2 regions of the Actinocorallia lasiicapitis genome follow, and region 1 is predicted to be linked to the other one. Evidence: predicted binding sites of a transcription regulator. Region 1 holds the regulator's gene; the other holds the start of a gene.

What was found. Region 1 encodes LexA, which represses DNA repair genes until DNA is damaged. Its sites were predicted from a motif close to TCGAACANNTGTTCGA; they were not measured.
Region 2: the regulator LexA is predicted to act here: its motif matches at 6,302-6,317, upstream of uvrA (excinuclease ABC subunit UvrA).

Annotation. Positions count from the first base shown of each region.
Region 1 is NZ_BAAGZI010000038.1:2,760-11,272, forward strand. Features, by position in the region: gene ACYVE7_RS07270 (vitamin B12-dependent ribonucleotide reductase) at 1-1,361, opposite strand, end outside; gene nrdR (transcriptional regulator NrdR) at 1,489-1,947, opposite strand; gene ACYVE7_RS07280 (LysM peptidoglycan-binding domain-containing protein) at 2,117-2,404, opposite strand; gene lexA (transcriptional repressor LexA) at 2,591-3,265, shown strand; gene ACYVE7_RS07290 (PQQ-dependent sugar dehydrogenase) at 3,336-7,430, opposite strand; gene ACYVE7_RS07295 (glycosyltransferase family 2 protein) at 7,427-8,513, opposite strand, start outside.
Region 2 is NZ_BAAGZI010000217.1:190-8,702, forward strand. Features, by position in the region: partial or broken gene ACYVE7_RS21670 (tetratricopeptide repeat protein) at 1-2,702, shown strand, start outside; gene ACYVE7_RS21675 (methylated-DNA--[protein]-cysteine S-methyltransferase) at 2,771-3,286, shown strand; gene uvrA (excinuclease ABC subunit UvrA) at 3,334-6,186, opposite strand; gene ACYVE7_RS21685 (Na+/H+ antiporter) at 6,379-7,965, shown strand; gene ACYVE7_RS21690 (TetR/AcrR family transcriptional regulator) at 7,966-8,513, opposite strand, start outside.

The DNA.
Region 1 (8,513 bases):
GCGCGGCCGCCTTCGGAGTCGTAGGCGTGGCCGGTGGCCATGAGCAGCGCGCCGAGGTTGGCGTAGCCGATGCCGAGCTGGCGGAAGGCCCGGGTGGTCTCGGTGATCTTCTCGGTCGGGAAGTCGGCGAAGGTGATCGAGATGTCCATCGCGGTGATGATCAGCTCGACCAGCTTGCGGAACGGCTCGATGTCGAAGGTGTCGTCGGCCTTCAGGAACTTCAGCAGGTTGATCGAGGCGAGGTTGCACGAGGAGTTGTCCAGGTGCAGGTACTCCGAGCAGGGGTTGGACGCGGTGATCCGGCCCGACTCCGGCGAGGTGTGCCAGTCGTTGATCGTGTCGTCGTACTGGATGCCGGGGTCGGCGCACTCCCAAGCGGCCTGTGCCATCAACCGGAACAGGTCCTTGGCGCGGACGGTCTCGATGATCTCGCCGTTGAGGCGGCCGCGCAGCCCGAACTCGCCGTCGACCTCGACGGCGTGCATGAACTCGTCCGAGACCCGGACCGAGTTGTTGGCGTTCTGGTACTGCACGGACACGATGTCCTTGCCGCCCAGGTCCATGTCGAAGCCGGCGTCGCGCAGGGCGCGGATCTTGTCCTCTTCCCGCGCCTTGGTCTGGATGAACTCGGCGATGTCGGGGTGGTCGACGTCCAGGACGACCATCTTGGCCGCGCGGCGGGTCGCGCCGCCCGACTTGATGGTTCCGGCGGAGGCGTCGGCGCCGCGCATGAACGAGACGGGGCCGCTGGCGGTGCCGCCGGAGGACAGCAGTTCCTTGGACGAGCGGATGCGCGAGAGGTTGACCCCCGAGCCCGAGCCGCCCTTGAAGATCACGCCCTCTTCCTTGTACCACTCCAGGATCGACTCCATCTGGTCGTCCACGGAGAGGATGAAGCAGGCGCTGACCTGCTGCGGCGACTTCGTGCCGACGTTGAACCAGACCGGCGAGTTGAAGCTGAACACCTGGTGGGCGAGCGCGTACTTCAGTTCGTGCTCGAAGATCTCGGCGTCCTCGTCGGAGGCGAAGTAGCCCTGCTCCACCCCGGTGCGGGTGTAGACGTCGACGACGCGGTCGATGAGCTGCTTGAGCGAGACCTCGCGCTGCGCGGTGCCGACGGCGCCGCGGAAGTACTTGGTGGTGACGATGTTGGCGGCGTTGACCGACCAGAAGGCGGGGAACTCGACGCCCCGCTGCTCGAAGTTGACGGACCCGTCGCGCCAGTTGGTCATGACGACGTCACGACGCTCCCAGCTGATCTCGTCATAGGGGTGCACGCCGGGCTTGGTGAAGATCCGCTGCATCTTCAGACCCTTGCGGCGCGCCTTGCCCCGAGCCGGCCCGCTGACCGTCTCCGTCATAGTTCTTCCCCCAGCTCTCAACACATGGCTGATAACGCCCGGACGACCGCGTGGCCGGGCGACCACACGTTCGGGGCGTTTCGGTTCTTGGTTGCTCGTGTCGGTTACAGCGTTCGCGCCGGCTTCCTCATTCCGGCTCGGACGCCACCCTCCGCAGGGCGTCGATCTCCTTCTCGAAGTCCTCGAGCGACTCGAACCCCCGGTAGACGGAGGCGAATCGCAGGTAGGCGACTTCGTCCAGCTCCTGCAAAGGTCCCAGGATCGCCAGTCCGATCTCGTGGGACTGGATCTCGGCGGCTCCGGTCGCCCGGATGGCCTCCTCGACCTTCTGGCCCAGCAGGGCCAGCGCATCCTCGTCGGCCGGGCGGCCCTGACAGGCCCTGCGCACCCCGGCGATGATCTTCTCCCGGAGGAACGGCTCGGTGACCCCGCTGCGCTTGGCCACCATCTGGAGCACGCTCTCCTGAGTGGTGAATCGTTTGCCGCACTCCGGGCACGAGCGGCGGCGCCGGATGGCGGCCCCGTCCTCGGTCGAGCGGCTGTCGATGACCCGGCTGTCGGTGTTGCGGCAGAACGGACAGTGCATCTTCCTTCTCCTGCCTTCCGACAACACAACCTGTGGCGAACTACATCTCTGTAACTACTAGATGTTGTGGTCTAAACCTAGAGCTCCGCCACCCGCTACGCAAGCCGAACCGGCCTTCCCCGCAATAGAGCCTTGTCACACCGGGGCCGTCCGGCGTGTCGCGGGATTCTCAGGGCAGAATCAGCTCCTGACCAGGCTCGATGATCACCCCGGGCAGTCCGTTGAGCTTGATGATCCGCTCGATCACCAGCCGCGGATCCGCATGGGGCTCGGCGCTCGACGCGATGCTCCACAGCGTGTCACCGGGCTCGACCACGACGGTCCCCGAACGGCCCTCGCCGCCGCCGGCGAACGCCACCCGTCCGCCCGCACCGAGCCCGAGCACGACGAACACCGCGAACCCCACCACGACGACCCGCCCCCGCCGGGTGAGCCTGACCGGCTGCCGCTCCCCCATCACGCCACCTCTTCGAATAGCTATTCGATAGAACAGATGTACGATGTTCTAGCGCATGGGAGCCGTAAAACGCCAGCACCAATCTCGAACAATTGTTTGATCATTGGTCGCCGAGGCGATAACGTTCTGTGTGCACGAGACACCACCCCAATCGCTGTACACAACGAGACAGGAGGCGAAGGCGCCATGAGCAAGGTCTCGGAGACGCCCGACGGACCCCTGGACGAGAGCGGTCTCACCCAGCGCCAGCGGATGGTGCTCGAGGTGATCCGGGACTCCGTCCAGCGGCGGGGTTACCCGCCGTCGATGCGGGAGATCGGCGAGGCCGTCGGGCTGACCAGCACGTCCAGCGTTTCGCACCAGCTGCGCACGCTGCAGCGCAAGGGCTACCTCCGGCGCGACGCGAACCGTCCGCGCGCCGTGGAGGTGCGCGGCCCCGGCGGCGCCCGTCCCGTGGTCACGGACGACGAGTACAGCGAGGGCCCGACCCCCGCGTTCGTGCCGCTGGTCGGCCGGATCGCCGCGGGCGGCCCGATCCTCGCCGAGGAGTCGGTCGAGGACATCTTCACCCTGCCCAAGCAGCTGGTCGGCGAGGGCGAGCACTACCTGCTGAAGGTCCAGGGCGACTCGATGATCGAGGCCGCCATCGCCGACGGCGACTGGGTCGTGGTCCGGCAGCAGCCCGACGCCGACAACGGCGACATCGTCGCCGCGATGATCGACGGCGAGGCCACGGTCAAGACCTTCAAGCGCAAGGACGGCCATGTCTGGCTGATCCCGCAGAACTCGGCCTACGAGCCCATCCCCGGCGACTCCTCCAGCGTGCTGGGCAAGGTCGTCGCGGTGCTGCGCAAGATCTGAGCGACACCCAGCGGCGGAACGTAGCCGGGCCCCCGCGATCACCGATCGCGGGGGCCCGGGCGTTTCCCGGCTAGCTGACCACCACCCCGTCGAACGTGGTGGTGGAGGTCTTGCCGTTGTCGTGGGCGCAGGAGAACAACCCGATGGTCGCGGCGCCCGTGACGGTGGCCGTGCCGACGAGGGTCCAGGTCTCCCCGTCAGCCGACCGGTAGGCCGACACCACGGAGCCCGACCGGGTCAGCCGCACCCAGACGGGGGCTGTGGCCGCTCCCCCGCCCACGTTCGTGTTGAAGCCCGTCTGCAGGTTGAGCCCGTTCTCCGGGGTGAGCATCAGCGCGGCGTACGCCGAGCCCGCCGTCGTCGACTGCTTGATCATGACGCCGGCCTTGCCCCAGGGCGAGGTGTTCTCCTGGGTGACGATCCTGGCCACGATGCTGCCGTCGCCCGGCAGCGACCGGTAGGCGTAGTGGAACTGGTCGGCGGTGCCCCAGATGTCCGCTCCGCCGCCGGTGACGACGTAGGTGCGGCCGTCCAGATAGGCGTTGCCGGCCAGGCCGACCGGGCCGACGTCCTGGTGCGCCCACCCGGCGGGCAGGCCGCTGGCGGGCCGTGGAGCCACGCTGACGTCGGTGAAGGTGGCCGTGGAGAGGCTGCCGTTGTCGTGCGAGGTGACGAACACGCCCGCTCTGGCCCCCGCGGCCAGGGTCCTGGTCACCGAGCCGACCCTGGTCCAGGTGACGCCGTCGGGCGACTCCCAGCCGGTGAAGGTGTCCCCCGCCCTGACGAGCTTCAGCCAGACGTCCGCGGTGGGCGTTGTGCTGCCCGCCGCGTCGAACAGCCCGTTGTTGGCCTGGAGGTGGACGCCGTGGCCGGTGGATCTGGACAGGGTGACGTACGGCGACAGCGAGGTGGCCGCGCTCTTGATCACGATCCCGGCCTTGGCCCATTCTGGGTCGCCGCCGGTCTGCCCGGTGAGATGCGCGACCACGGTGCCGTCGCCGGACAGCGACTGGTGCACGTATCTGGCCTGGTCGACGTCGTTCCACACGTCGCCGCCCGAGCCGGTGGCGGTGATCAGGGAGCCGCTCACCGAGGAGTCGCCGGCGAGGGCGGGCCCGCCGATGTCCTCCTGCACCCACTGGGTGTCGGTGGTGACGCTGACCTGGTCGAAGACCCCGGTGCCGAGCGTCCCGCCGTTGTGGGAGCAGACGAACAGCCCCACGGTGGCCGAGGTGCCGAGCGCGACGGTCGCGGTGCCCCGCTGGGTCCAGGCCGTCCCGTCGGGCGAGGTGAAGGCCGTGACGGTGGTGTCGCGCCGCACGAGCCTCAGCCAGACGGGCCCGGTGGCCGTTCCCGCGCCGGTGGACTGGTTGAAGTTCCACTGGAGCGCCTGGCCGTGGCCCGGCGTGGTCATCAGCGCCGCGTACGGCGCTCCGGTCGCGGTCCCCGCCTTCACCATGACACCGGCCTTGGCCCAGTCGGAGGTGTTGGTCTGCGACGCCACCCGAGTGGTGATCGTGCCGTCGCCTGCGAGAGGCTGCCACAGATAGGACGCCTGATCGGCGGTGCCCCAGATGTCGCTGCCCGCGCCCTTCACGGTGAACGAGCCGTTGGTGTAGGTGGCCGAGCCCGCGGGGACGGCCCCTCCGAGGTCGACCCGCTGCCAGGGCGAGGGCGGCGCGCCGGCCGACCCATCGCCGACCACGGACACGTTGTCGAAGGTGGCCGTGTCGGGCAGGTTCAGCTCGTGCGCCGACACGAACAGCCCGACCTTGACGTTGGCCGCCATGGACAGGGTCGTGGTGCCGATGGGGGTCCAGGCGACCCCGTCCGGCGACTTGTAGGCGGTGAACAGGTTGCCGGTGCGGGTCAGCTTCATCCAGCCGTTGGGGAAGGTGTAGGCGTTCTCGCCCGAGTCCCCGGTGAAGTTGAACTGGAAGTGCATGCCGTGGGCCGGCGTGGCGGCGACCGCGGCGTACTTGGCGCCCTCAGTGGCCGTCTCCTTGATCATGATGCCGGCCTTGGCCCAGCCGGCGGTGTTCGTCTGCGACGTCAGCCTGGCGATGATCGATCCATCGCCGTTGAGCGGCTGGTGGACGAAGCGGAACTCGTCGGTGTCGCCCCAGATGTCGTTGCCGTGGCCGGTGACGGTGAAGGTGCCGGCGTTGTAGGAGGTCGAGCCCTGTTGGGTGCGCGCGCCGATGTCGGTGCTGGTCCAGGGCGCGGGCGGCTGGGTGACCTCGGTGTAGGCGACCGTGTAGGCGGTGTCGGCGGCCGGGGTGCGGACGGTGTGGGTGGCCGTGCCGCCGTCGCTCCACGAGCCGAACACGTACGGCGTGCCGCCGATCGTCTGGGACGGCGCGCCGAGCACCCGGTCCACGCCGACGACGGCCTGCTCGGTGTGGGCGCCGGTGAAGGGAATGCCGTCGATCGTGTACTTCGCGCCCGCCGGGGTGGCGTTGAAGGTCAGCGTGACGAGGTTCGGCTTCACGTCGACCGAGGAGGTGTGGGTGAGGCCGCCCGCGTCGGTGACGGTCAGCTTGATCTCGTACCAGGTGGTGTCCAGGTTGTCGGCGTTCCGCGGGATCGTGAAGGTGCCGTTCTTGACGCCGTTGACCGGGCCGAGGAACGGATGGATGTGGTCGGCGTGGTGGAAGATCACTGACCAGGAGTAGGCGCTCGCCGGGAGGGTGCCGTCCTCGGGGTCGGTGCCGGTGGCCGAGTAGGAGATGACGTCGCCGGCGTTGTACTTGGCCTCGTCGACCGGTGAGGTGATCGTTCCGGTCGGTCTTCGGTTGCCGACCGTGACGGGCACCGTCGCCGTCCCGGTCTTGGCGCCGTCGCTGACCGTCAGGGTGACGGGGAACGAGCCGGTCGCGGTGAAGGTGTGCGACGGGTTCGGCTCGGTGGAGGTGGAGCCGTCCTTGAAGTCCCAGAGGTAGGTCAGCGGGGTGCCGTCCGGGTCGGCGGAGCCGGCCGAGGAGAAGGCGACGGCCAGCGGCGCGAGCCCGTCGGACGGGGTCGCGGCGGCGTTCGCGACCGGCGCGCGGTTCCCGCCGGACAGCGAGATCTTGAACAGCTCGCCGGGGAAGATGTTCAGCTGGTAGAGGTTGCCGTCGGGCCCGACGGCCAGCTTCACCGGGGTCCCGGCGTCGAGATCGAAATCGTGTTCCTCGATCACGCTCGAGTATTCATGATCCATTTCCAGGTATTTAATGAACCCGAGCGTGTAGTCGGCGTAGAACACGACATGTTGCTGGAATTCGCTCGGGAAAGTGGTTCCCGTATAGACCGCGACGCTGGTGATGGATCCGGCGTTCGCCGGCGGCGCGGTGTGCGGGTAGGCGAAGACGGGATCGATGAATCCGCAGCCCGCGCAGGGCCCTTCGGCCTCGGCCCACCCGTAGTTGCCGCCCTTGGTGACGAGATCCAGCTCCTCGTAGTTCGACCCGCCGACGTCCCCGGCCAGGATCTTCCCGGCGTTCGGCCCGTCCGGCACGATGTCGAACCGGAACGGGTTGCGCAGCCCGTAGGCCCAGATGGCCGGCTTCGCCCCCGGAGTGCCCACGAAGGGGTTGTCCGCGGGGACCGTACCGTCGGGGTTGATCCGCAGGATCTTGCCGTGGATCGAGTTGAGGTTCTGGGAGTTCGGGTTGTAAAGGTTCATCCCGAGGCCCCAGTAGAGCTTGCCGTCGGGCCCGAACCGCACCTCGCCGCCGTGGTGGAAGACCTGCGCGACCTGGTCGGACTTGAGCAGTACCAGCTCGGAGGCGGCGCTGATCGTGTCGCCGGTGACGGTGAACCGGCTGAGCCGGTCGTAGTTGTCGGCGTGCGTGTAGGCGGCGTAGACGTAGCCGTTGGTCGCGAACGCCGGGTCGATCTCCAACCCGAGCAGACCGCGCTCGTCGGCCGCCCAGGTGCTCAGCGTGACCATCGGCGCGGTCTGGAGCGCCCCGTTCTTGTAGAGCCTGATGGCGCCGTGCTGCTCGGCGATCAGGATCCGGCCGTCAGGGGTGAACCGGAAGTCCGTCGGGGTGTCGAGCCCGGTGGCGACGGTCGCCTTGTCGAACTCGGCGGGGGGCGCGGCCCCTGCGGGCCGCGCCAGGACGACGACCGTCGTCAGGGTGAGCAGGATCGGCAGCAGAAAGGAAAACAGACGTCTCATGGAGCGGGGACCGGGTCTCTCGCGGGGAGGGGTTCGGGTTCGTGGTCGACGAGACCGTGCTCGGTGAGTTCCCAGAAGTGCCGCTTGCTCGGCCGGATCAGCTGGATGACCGCCTTGTAGGCGGCGACGCTCATCAGCCCCCAGTAGAGAGGGATGGTCAGCATGGCGCGGACGGCCCGGTGCAGGCCACGCTCCATGCAGCCGGTCATCATGCAGTACATCATCATGAAGTTGCCGATGATCATCGTGGTCACGCCGGCGTAGAGCGTCGCGGTGGGGAACAGCACCTCGACGTACTGGGTGCCCGTGGTCAGGTACAGCAGAGCCATCGCCCAGAAGATCGGGTTCACCAGCACGGTGAAGATCGAGAACCCGAAGGTCAGATGGAAGGCGATGAACCGGCGCAGCCCCAGCTCGCGGTAGAGCCGCCACGGATGGCGCGTGTGCACGAGCCAGGTCTGGATGTACCCCTTGATCCAGCGGCTGCGCTGCCGGATCCAGTTGCCGAGGCGGCTGTTGGCCTCCTCCTCGGTCACCGAGACCATCATCCGGACGTCCCAGCCACGGCGGGCGATCCGGATCCCGAGGTCGGCGTCCTCGGTGACGTTGAACGGGTCCCACGCGCCGAGCTGGCGGAGGGCGTCGGTGCGGAAGTGGTTGCTGGTGCCGCCGAGCGGGATCGGCATCCGGTAGCGGTCGAGACCGCGCAGCGACAGGCTGAAGTTCGTGGCGTACTCGGCGGCGAAGCACCGCGTCAGCCAGTTGGTCCAGGGGTTGAAATACTGCAGCTCGGCCTGGACGCACACCACCCGGTCCGGCAGCCGCCGGAACGCCAGGACGGCCTTGCGCAGCTGGTCGGGGTCGGGCCGGTCCTCCGCGTCGTAGATCACGCAGAACTCGCCGCGGGCGACCGTCAGGCCAACGTTGCAGGCCTTGGGCTTGGTCCGCGGCTGCGACGGCGGGATCACCACGACCTCGAACTGCGGCGGCAGGTCGGGCAGCGCGTTCCTGGTCTCGTCGTCGTCCTCCTCGACGAGCAGCAGCACCTGCATCTTGTCCGCCGGGTAGTCCATCCGCGACAGC
Region 2 (8,513 bases), on a different contig from region 1:
CAGCGCTGGCGGTGCAGTGGGCGCATCTCGTCGGCGACGGCTTTCCCGACGGCCGGATCTTCGTCGATCTGCGCGGCCCGGCCAAGGCGTCCACCCCGGTCGAGGCGCTCGGCCAGGTGCTGCGCTCGCTGGGCGTGCCCGGCGAGCAGGTCCCGACGGGTGAGGACGAGCTGGTCGCGCTCTACCGTTCCCTGACGTCCGGTGGCCGGGTGCTGCTGGTCCTGGACAACGCGTCCGGGGAGTACGAGCAGATCAGGCCGCTCGTCCCGGTCGATCCCGGCGGCCTCGTGCTGGTCACGTCGCAGCAGCGGATGCGCGGTGTGGACGGGGTGACCACGCTGGAGCTCGGTGAGATGCACCCGGACGAGGCGGTCGAGCTGGTCGCTTCGGTCGTCGGCGACGGGCGGGTGGAGTCGGAGCGCAAGGCGGCCGAGGAGCTGGCCAGGGAGTGCGCCTATCTGCCGCTGGCGCTGCGGATCGCGGCGGCGCGGATCGCGGCGGGCCAGGACTCCATCGCCGAGACCGTCCGGCAGCTCTCAGGCCGTGACGGCCTGCTGGCGTTCGCGCCCACCGACGACTCGCACGGCGCGCTGCGCGGTGCTTTCGAAGTGTCCTACCAGGGGCTCGACCCCGAGGTCAGGGGGGCGTTCCGGCGGCTCGGCCTGATGGTCGGCCCCGATTTCGCGCTTCCCGCGGTCGGCGCGCTGCTCGGCTGCGACGCCCCGACGGCCCGCACCAGGATCGACGAGCTGCGCGAGGCGTTCCTGGTCGTCGAGCCGGTGCCGGGCCGGTACCGGCTGCACGATCTGCTCCGTGACTTCTCCCGCGACCTCGGCCTGCTCGAGGACGCCGAGAACGACCGTCAGAACGCCCAGCGCCGGCTGCTGTCGTTCTATCTCGGTGAGGCGACGCAGGAGGGACGCGCCCTCACCGGCGACGGCCGTGCGCAGGCGTTCGCGTGGTTCGAGGCCGAACGCCGCTGCCTGGTCTCCTCGGTCCGCCAGTCGGCGCGGCTCGGCCTGCACCGCACGGCCCACGCGCTGGCCGCGGCGCTCTACGACTTCCTGGAGTTCCGCCGGTACAGCGAGGACACGATCACCGTGCACCGGATCGGGCTGTCGTCGGCGCAGACCGTTTCGGACTGGGGCGCAGCGGCCGTCATGCTGCACCATCTGTCCGTCGCGCATCTGGAGCTGGGGCGCTGTGTGCGGGCCATCGGCTACGGCGAGGACGCGCGGCGCGGGTTCAAGGCGCTCGGCGACCGGTCGGGTGAGGCGTCCGTCCTGGACACGCTGGCCGCGGTGTACGTGATGCTGGGCCGGCAGAGCGTCGCGATCGAGCACGCGGAGGAGGCCAGAGACCTGCACCGGGCCCTCGACGAGCCGGGCGGTGAGGCGCGCGCCCTGGATGTCCTCGCCCAGAGCCATCTGCGGCTCGGCAAGTACGACAGCGCCTACGCCTACGCCACCCACGCGCTGGAGCTGCGGCAGGCGCTCCTGGACCGGCGCGGCCAGGCCGAGACCCTGCTCACCCTGGCGCGGGTGCACCGGCACCGGGGCGGTTTCCAGCGGGCGATGGTCTTCGCGCTCGAGGCCCTGGAGGTGCGGCAGGAGCTGGAGCACCGGCACGGCGAGGCCGACGCCCGCAGCGAGCTGGCCCGGATCCACCAGCAGCTCGGCAACGGCGACATGGCCCGCAGGGACGCCGGGCTCGCCCTGGGCATCTACCGTTCGGTCGGCGCCCGCGACGGTGAGGGCGAGGCGCTGGTGATCCTGGCCAGGGTCTGCATCAGCGAGGCCAGGTACGCCGAGGCCGTCACGCACTGCGCCGACGCGCTGCGTGTGGTCCGCGCCATCCAGCACCGGTCGGCGGAGGCCGAGGCCACCGCCCTGTTCGGCGCCGCCTACTACTCGCTCGGCCGGTACCCGGAGGCGCGCGAGAACCTGCGCCGGTCGCTGGAGATCCGGCGGCTGGTCGGCGATCTCGCAGGGGAGGCGCACGATCTGGACTATCTGGGCAAGCTCGAACGTCGGCTCGGACGGGTCCGCGAGGCCGTTCTGCTCGGGCTGGAGGCGCTGGCCCTGTTCCAGGAGCTCGGCGCGCGCGAAGGCGAGGCCGCCGCGCTCGGCAGCCTCGCTCGCACCTATCTGCGGCTGGAGCTGCACGAGGAGGCCGAGCAGGCGATCGAGGTGTCGTTGCGGATCCGCGGCGACATCGACGACCGGATCGGCCTGGGCACCGGAATGGACACCCTCGCCCTGATCCAGCGCCGCACCGGACGTCCCCGGGAGGCCGCCGAGACCTCCCTGCACGCACTGAAGATCATGGAGGAGGTGGGGGACCGGCAGGGCATCGCCACCGCCCGCGTCAACCTCGGCGACACCTATGTGCTGCTCGGCCGGCTCGCCGACGCCCGCCGCTGCTCCGAACGGGCCCTGGCGATCGCGACGGAGCTGGGTGACCGCCGCAACCGGTCGTCCGCCAACCACACCCTCGGCCTGGTCTGCCAGCGGCAGGAACGCCACGAGCAGGCCGTCGCCCATTTCGAGACCGAGCTGGAGGTGCGGGCCGAGATGGGAGACCACCGCGGTCAGATCGCCGCGCTCCGCGCCCAGTCGGACTCCCACGCGGCGCTCGGCGACCATCTGCGGGCGGAGGAGTGCCGGCGGCGGATCGCGGGCATCCAGCGCTGGCTCGGCTGACGCCCCGCGGGAGGCTCGACGTCCGGTTCCCGCCGGAAACTGTCGGTGGGCCCTCCTACGCTGGGGTCATGGACACCTTCGGCTGGACGGTCCTCCAGACGCCGATCGGCCCGCTGCTGCTCGCGGAGACCGACAACGGCCTGGTCAACGTGCATTTCCACGCTCATGACGCCGAGCTGCGCGTGCAGCGGCTCGGCGAGCGGACGGGCCTGCGTCCCGTCCGCGGCGGCCTCTGCGAGGCGATCGCCCAGTTCTCCGCCTACTTCGCCGGCGATCTGAAGGAGTTCGATCTGCCCTTCGACTGGCGGCTGTCCCACGGGTTCAACCTGCGGATCCTCACACTCCTCCACGAGCGCGTCCCCTACGGCCAGACGACTTCCTACGGCGATCTGGCCACCTGGTCGGGGGAGCCCGACGCGTCGCGCGCGGTGGGCGTCGCGATGGCGTCCAACCCGCTCCCGGTGATCGTCCCCTGCCACCGGGTCGTCAACTCCAGCGGCGAACTGGGCGGCTTCGGCGGCGGCCTCACCACCAAACGCCACCTCCTGGCCCTCGAAGGGCTCCTCCCCGAACCCCTCTTCTGACGCGAGGAGGCCCCCGGCGCGTCGCTCGGGGGCCTCGGGGCGTCAGGTCAGTTGAGGATCTTGGAGAGGTACTGCCCGGTGTGGCTTTCGGGCACCTGGGCGATCTGTTCGGGGGTGCCGACCGCGACGACGGTGCCGCCGCGCGAACCGCCTTCGGGGCCCATGTCGACGATCCAGTCGGCGGTCTTGATGACGTCCAGGTTGTGCTCGATGACCAGGACGGTGTTGCCCTTGTCGACCAGGCCGTTGAGGACGCCCAGGAGTTTGCGGATGTCCTCGAAGTGCAGGCCCGTGGTCGGCTCGTCCAGGACGTAGATGGTGCGCCCGGTCGAGCGCCGCTGAAGCTCGGAGGCCAGCTTGACGCGCTGGGCCTCGCCGCCCGACAGGGTCGGCGCGGACTGGCCCAGCCGGACATAACCGAGCCCGACGTCGTTGAGGGTCTTCAGATGCCGGTGGATCGCGGTGATCGGCTCGAAGAACTCGGTGGCCTCCTCGATCGGCATGTCGAGGACGTCGGCGATGGTCTTGCCCTTGTAGTGCACCTCGAGGGTCTCGCGGTTGTACCGGGCGCCGTGGCAGACCTCGCACGGCACGTACACGTCCGGCAGGAAGTTCATCTCGATCTTGATGGTGCCGTCGCCCGCGCAGTTCTCGCAGCGGCCGCCCTTGATGTTGAAGGAGAAGCGGCCCGGCTGGTAGCCGCGGACCTTCGCCTCGGTGGTGGCCGCGAACAGCTTCCTGATGTGGTCGAAGACGCCCGTGTAGGTGGCCGGGTTGGAGCGCGGGGTGCGGCCGATCGGCGACTGGTCGACGTGCACGACCTTGTCGAGCTGGTCGAGCCCGGTGATCCGCTTGTGCTTGCCGGGCACCGACTTCGCGTGGTGCAGATGCTTGGCGAGCGAGTTGTAGAGGATGTCGTTGACCAGGGTCGACTTGCCGGACCCCGACACCCCGGTGACGGCCGTGAACACCCCGAGCGGGAACGCGACGTCCACGTTCTGCAGGTTGTGCTCCGACGCCCCCTTGACGACGATCTCCCGTCCCTTGGTGCGGGGCCGCCGCATCGCGGGCACCTCGATCTGCCGCCGCCCGGACACGTACTGCCCGGTCAGCGACCGTTCCGACGTCAGCAGGTCCTCGACGGTGCCGGACACGACGACCTGGCCGCCGTGCTCGCCGGCGCCCGGGCCGATGTCGACGACCCAGTCGGCCGCCCGGATGGTGTCCTCGTCGTGCTCGACGACGATCAGGGTGTTGCCGATGTCGCGCAGCCGCAGCAGGGTCTCCAGCAGCCGGGAGTTGTCGCGCTGGTGCAGGCCGATCGACGGCTCGTCCAGGACGTACAGCACGCCGACCAGCCCGGAGCCGATCTGGGTGGCGAGCCTGATCCGCTGCGCCTCACCGCCGGCCAGAGTCGCCGACGCCCGGTCGAGGGTCAGATAGTCGAGCCCGACGTCCAGCAGGAACCCCAGCCGGGCGTTGACCTCCTTCAGGACCTGTTCGGCGATGTGCATGTCGCGGTCGTTGAGGACCATGCCGCGCAGGAACTCGGCGCACTCGCCGATCGGCAGCGCGGCGATCTCGGCGATCGACCGGCCGTCGATCTTGACGTTGAGGATGAGGGGCTTGAGCCGCGCGCCCTTGCAGGTGGGGCAGGGGATCTCGCGCATGTAGCCCTCGAAGCGCTCACGCGTCGCGTCCGACTCGGCCTCGCCGTGCCGCCGCTGGATCCACGGGATGACGCCCTCGTACTCCGTGTAGTAGGAGCGTTTGCGCCCGTACCGGTTGGCGTAGGAGACGTGCACCTGGGTGTCGTGGCCGTGCAGGATCGCCTTGCGGGCCTTGGCGGGGATCTTCCGCCACGGCTCGTCCATCGCGAAGCCCATCGCCTCGCCGAGCGCCTGGAGCAGCCGGCCGAAGTACTCGCTGGCGTGGCCGCCCGACCACGGCCCGATGACGCCTTCCTCCAGCGACAGCTCCTCGTCGGAGACGACCAGTTCCGCGTCGACCTCCATCCGGGTGCCGAGGCCCGTGCAGTCGGGGCAGGCGCCGTAGGGGGAGTTGAAGGAGAAGGACCGCGGCTCCAGTTCCTCGAACGACAGGTCGTCGTACGGGCAGTACAGATGCTCGGAGTACATCCGCTCGCGGCCCGGATCGTCTTCGGGGAGGTCGACGAAGTCCAGGACGAGGGTGCCGGCCGCCAGCCCGAGCGCGGTCTCGACGGAGTCGGCGAGCCGGCGTCGCGCGGAGTCCTTCACCGCGAGCCGGTCGACGATCACGGCGATGTCGTGCTTCTCCTGCTTCTTCAGCATCGGCGGCTCGTCCAGCCTGATCACCACGCCGTCGACGAGCGCGCGGGAGAAGCCCTTGGTCTGGAGCTCGCGGAACAGCTCCAGATACTCGCCCTTGCGGCCGCGGATCACCGGCGCCAGCACCTGGAAGCGGGTGCCCTCGGGTAGCTCCAGCACCCGGTCGACGATCTGCTGCGGGGTCTGCTTGGAGATGGTGCGCCCGCACTCGGGGCAGTGCGGCTTGCCGATCCTGGCGTACAGCAGCCGCAGGTAGTCGTAGACCTCGGTGATCGTGCCGACCGTCGAGCGCGGGTTCTTCGAGGTCGACTTCTGGTCGATCGAGACCGCGGGCGATAGGCCCTCGATGAAGTCGACGTTCGGCTTGTCCATCTGGCCGAGGAACTGCCGGGCGTACGCCGACAGCGACTCGACGTACCGGCGCTGCCCCTCGGCGAAGATGGTGTCGAAGGCCAGGCTGGACTTGCCGGACCCGGACAGGCCGGTGAACACGATCAGGGAGTCGCGCGGAAGGTCGAGCGACACGTCCTTCAGATTGTGCTCGCGCGCCCCGCGGACGACGAGACGATCATGCCCGGGTCGATTGTGCACGGTGTGTATCCCCACGAGTTGGATCGGTGACGGGCCCGCAGCGGACGGCGGCCCAGAACCAGGCTAACGACGGGCACTGACAGAAAAGTCCCCAGCGGCTCCGTCTCGGTCGTCACCGTACACGCGTTCGAATGAAATTGTCCCGGGAACCACGCACGCCGCAGCCCGTCCGGGCGCTCGAACGTTGGCAGAATGCGCGGTGTGGAACACGAGCTGATCTCCTTCGGGCTGATCGTCATCCTGATGCTGGCCACGGTGCTGCTGGTCGGTGTGGGGGAGAAGATCAGAAGGCCCTATCCGGTGCTGGTGACCCTGTTCGGGCTGGTGCTGGCGCTGCTGCCGGGCATCCCGGAGGTCACGATCTCGCCGGACCTGATCCTGCCGCTGTTCCTCCCGCCGCTGATCTACGCGGCGGCGCAGCGCACGTCCTGGCGGATGATCCAGGCGCGCAGGCGCACCATCGTCGGGATGGCGCTGTTCCTGGTGATCGCGACCGTCGCGGCGGTGGCGGGCGTCACCCTGATGATGATCACCGGGCTGACCGTGGCGGCGGCCATCGCGCTGGGCAGCGCGGTCGCCCCGCCCGACCCGGTCGCCGCCGAGGCCGTCGCCGGACCCATCGGGCTGCCCCGGCGGCTGGTCACGATCCTGCAGACCGAAGGGCTCTGCAACGACGCGACCGCCCTGGTGATCTACGCGGTGGCGGTGTCGGCGATCACCGGCGGCGGCCACTACTCGGCGGTCGAAGGCGTCCTGCTGTTCGTCTGGGAGGTCGTGGCGGCGGTCGCGCTGGGGCTGGGGCTCGGCTGGGCCGCCAACTGGGTGCAGCAGCACATGGACACCACCGACGCCCGCAACGCCCTCACCCTGGTCTTCCCGTTCGCCGTCTACCTGCTGGCCGACGTCGTGCACGCCTCGGGCGTCATCGCGGTCCTGGCCGGCAGCCTCTACCTCGGCCAGACCAGCGACGACGAGTCGGGCGTCAGCGACCGGCTCACCGGCACCGCGTTCTGGGAGACCATCGAACTGCTGATCACCGGTCTGGCGTTCGGGCTGATCGGGCTCCAGCTCCGCCAGGTGCTGCCGAAACACGGTGAGCTGGGCACCTGGGCGGTGCACGCGGCCGTGGTCTGCGCGGTGATCGTCGCGCTGCGGTTCGTCTGGCTGTTCACGATCAACGCCTGGCTGCGCTTCCGCCACGGCGACAAGCTCGAGGGGATGCCGGTCGACTGGCGGGAGGACTTCATCCTGTCGTTCTGCGGGATGCGCGGTCTGGCCACCCTGGCCCTGGCCTTGGCGCTGCCCGCCGAGACCCCGCACGCGAAGCAGCTGAAGTTCATCGCGTTCGCCGTCATCCTGGTGACGATGGTGATCCCCGGGCTGACCCTGCCGTGGCTGGTCAAGGTCCTCAAGATCGGGGTCGGGGACGACGGCGAGGAGCAGGAGATCCGCGATCTGGCCTTCCGCGCCTCCCGCGCCGCGCTGCGCCGGCTCCGCGAGCTGGACGCCGAGGAGGATCTGCCGTCCGACGTGGTCCAGAAGCTCCGGCTGACCCAGCGGCTGCTCGTCAGCGAGCTGTGCGACGTGGTCCCCGAGGACCTGGTCGAGGGCTACGACCAGCGCCGCAGCCATGTGGCGATCAAGAGCCGGGTCGAGGCCGAGATGCTGGCCGCGTCGCGGCGCGAGATCCTCGACGCCCGTGCCCAGCCCGGTGTCGACCCCGAGGCCGCCGACAAGGTCCTGCGCCGTCTCGACCTGCGCAGCGCGCACCTGCTGTGATCAGCGGACGAGCGCGGTGAGCGCCGCGCGGAGCTGGGCGCGCGCGTCCTGCGGGGTGACCGCCTCCGGGTAGAGCAGAAGGTGGAGGCAGAGCCCGTCGATCAGCGCGTGCGTGCGGGGCGCGGCCGTCGGGTCCTGGATCTCGAGCTGGGTGATGATCGAGGCGATGAACGCGCGGAGCTCGGCGTGGACGGACGCGGTCAGCGCCGCCAGCTCCGGATCGAGCCGTGCCCGGGTGACGAAGCTGAACCACACCTCCGCCTCGGTGCGCCGTGCCCGGTCCAGCGGCAGGAGCTGCTCGAAGTAGGCGAGCGCCTTCTCCACCCGGGTGCCTTCGGGGTCCAGCGCCCCGATCCGGGCGGTGACCTGCTCGGTGACCAGCCGCATCGCGGCCGCGATCAGTTCGCGCTGGTCGGGGAAGTAGTGGCGCAGCGCGCCGGGCGACCAGCCGGCCTCGGCGGCGACGCTCCGCACGGACACCGCGTCCACCCCGTCGCGCCGGACGACGCGCCAGAGCGCCTGGGCGAGTTCGCGACGGCGGGTTTCAT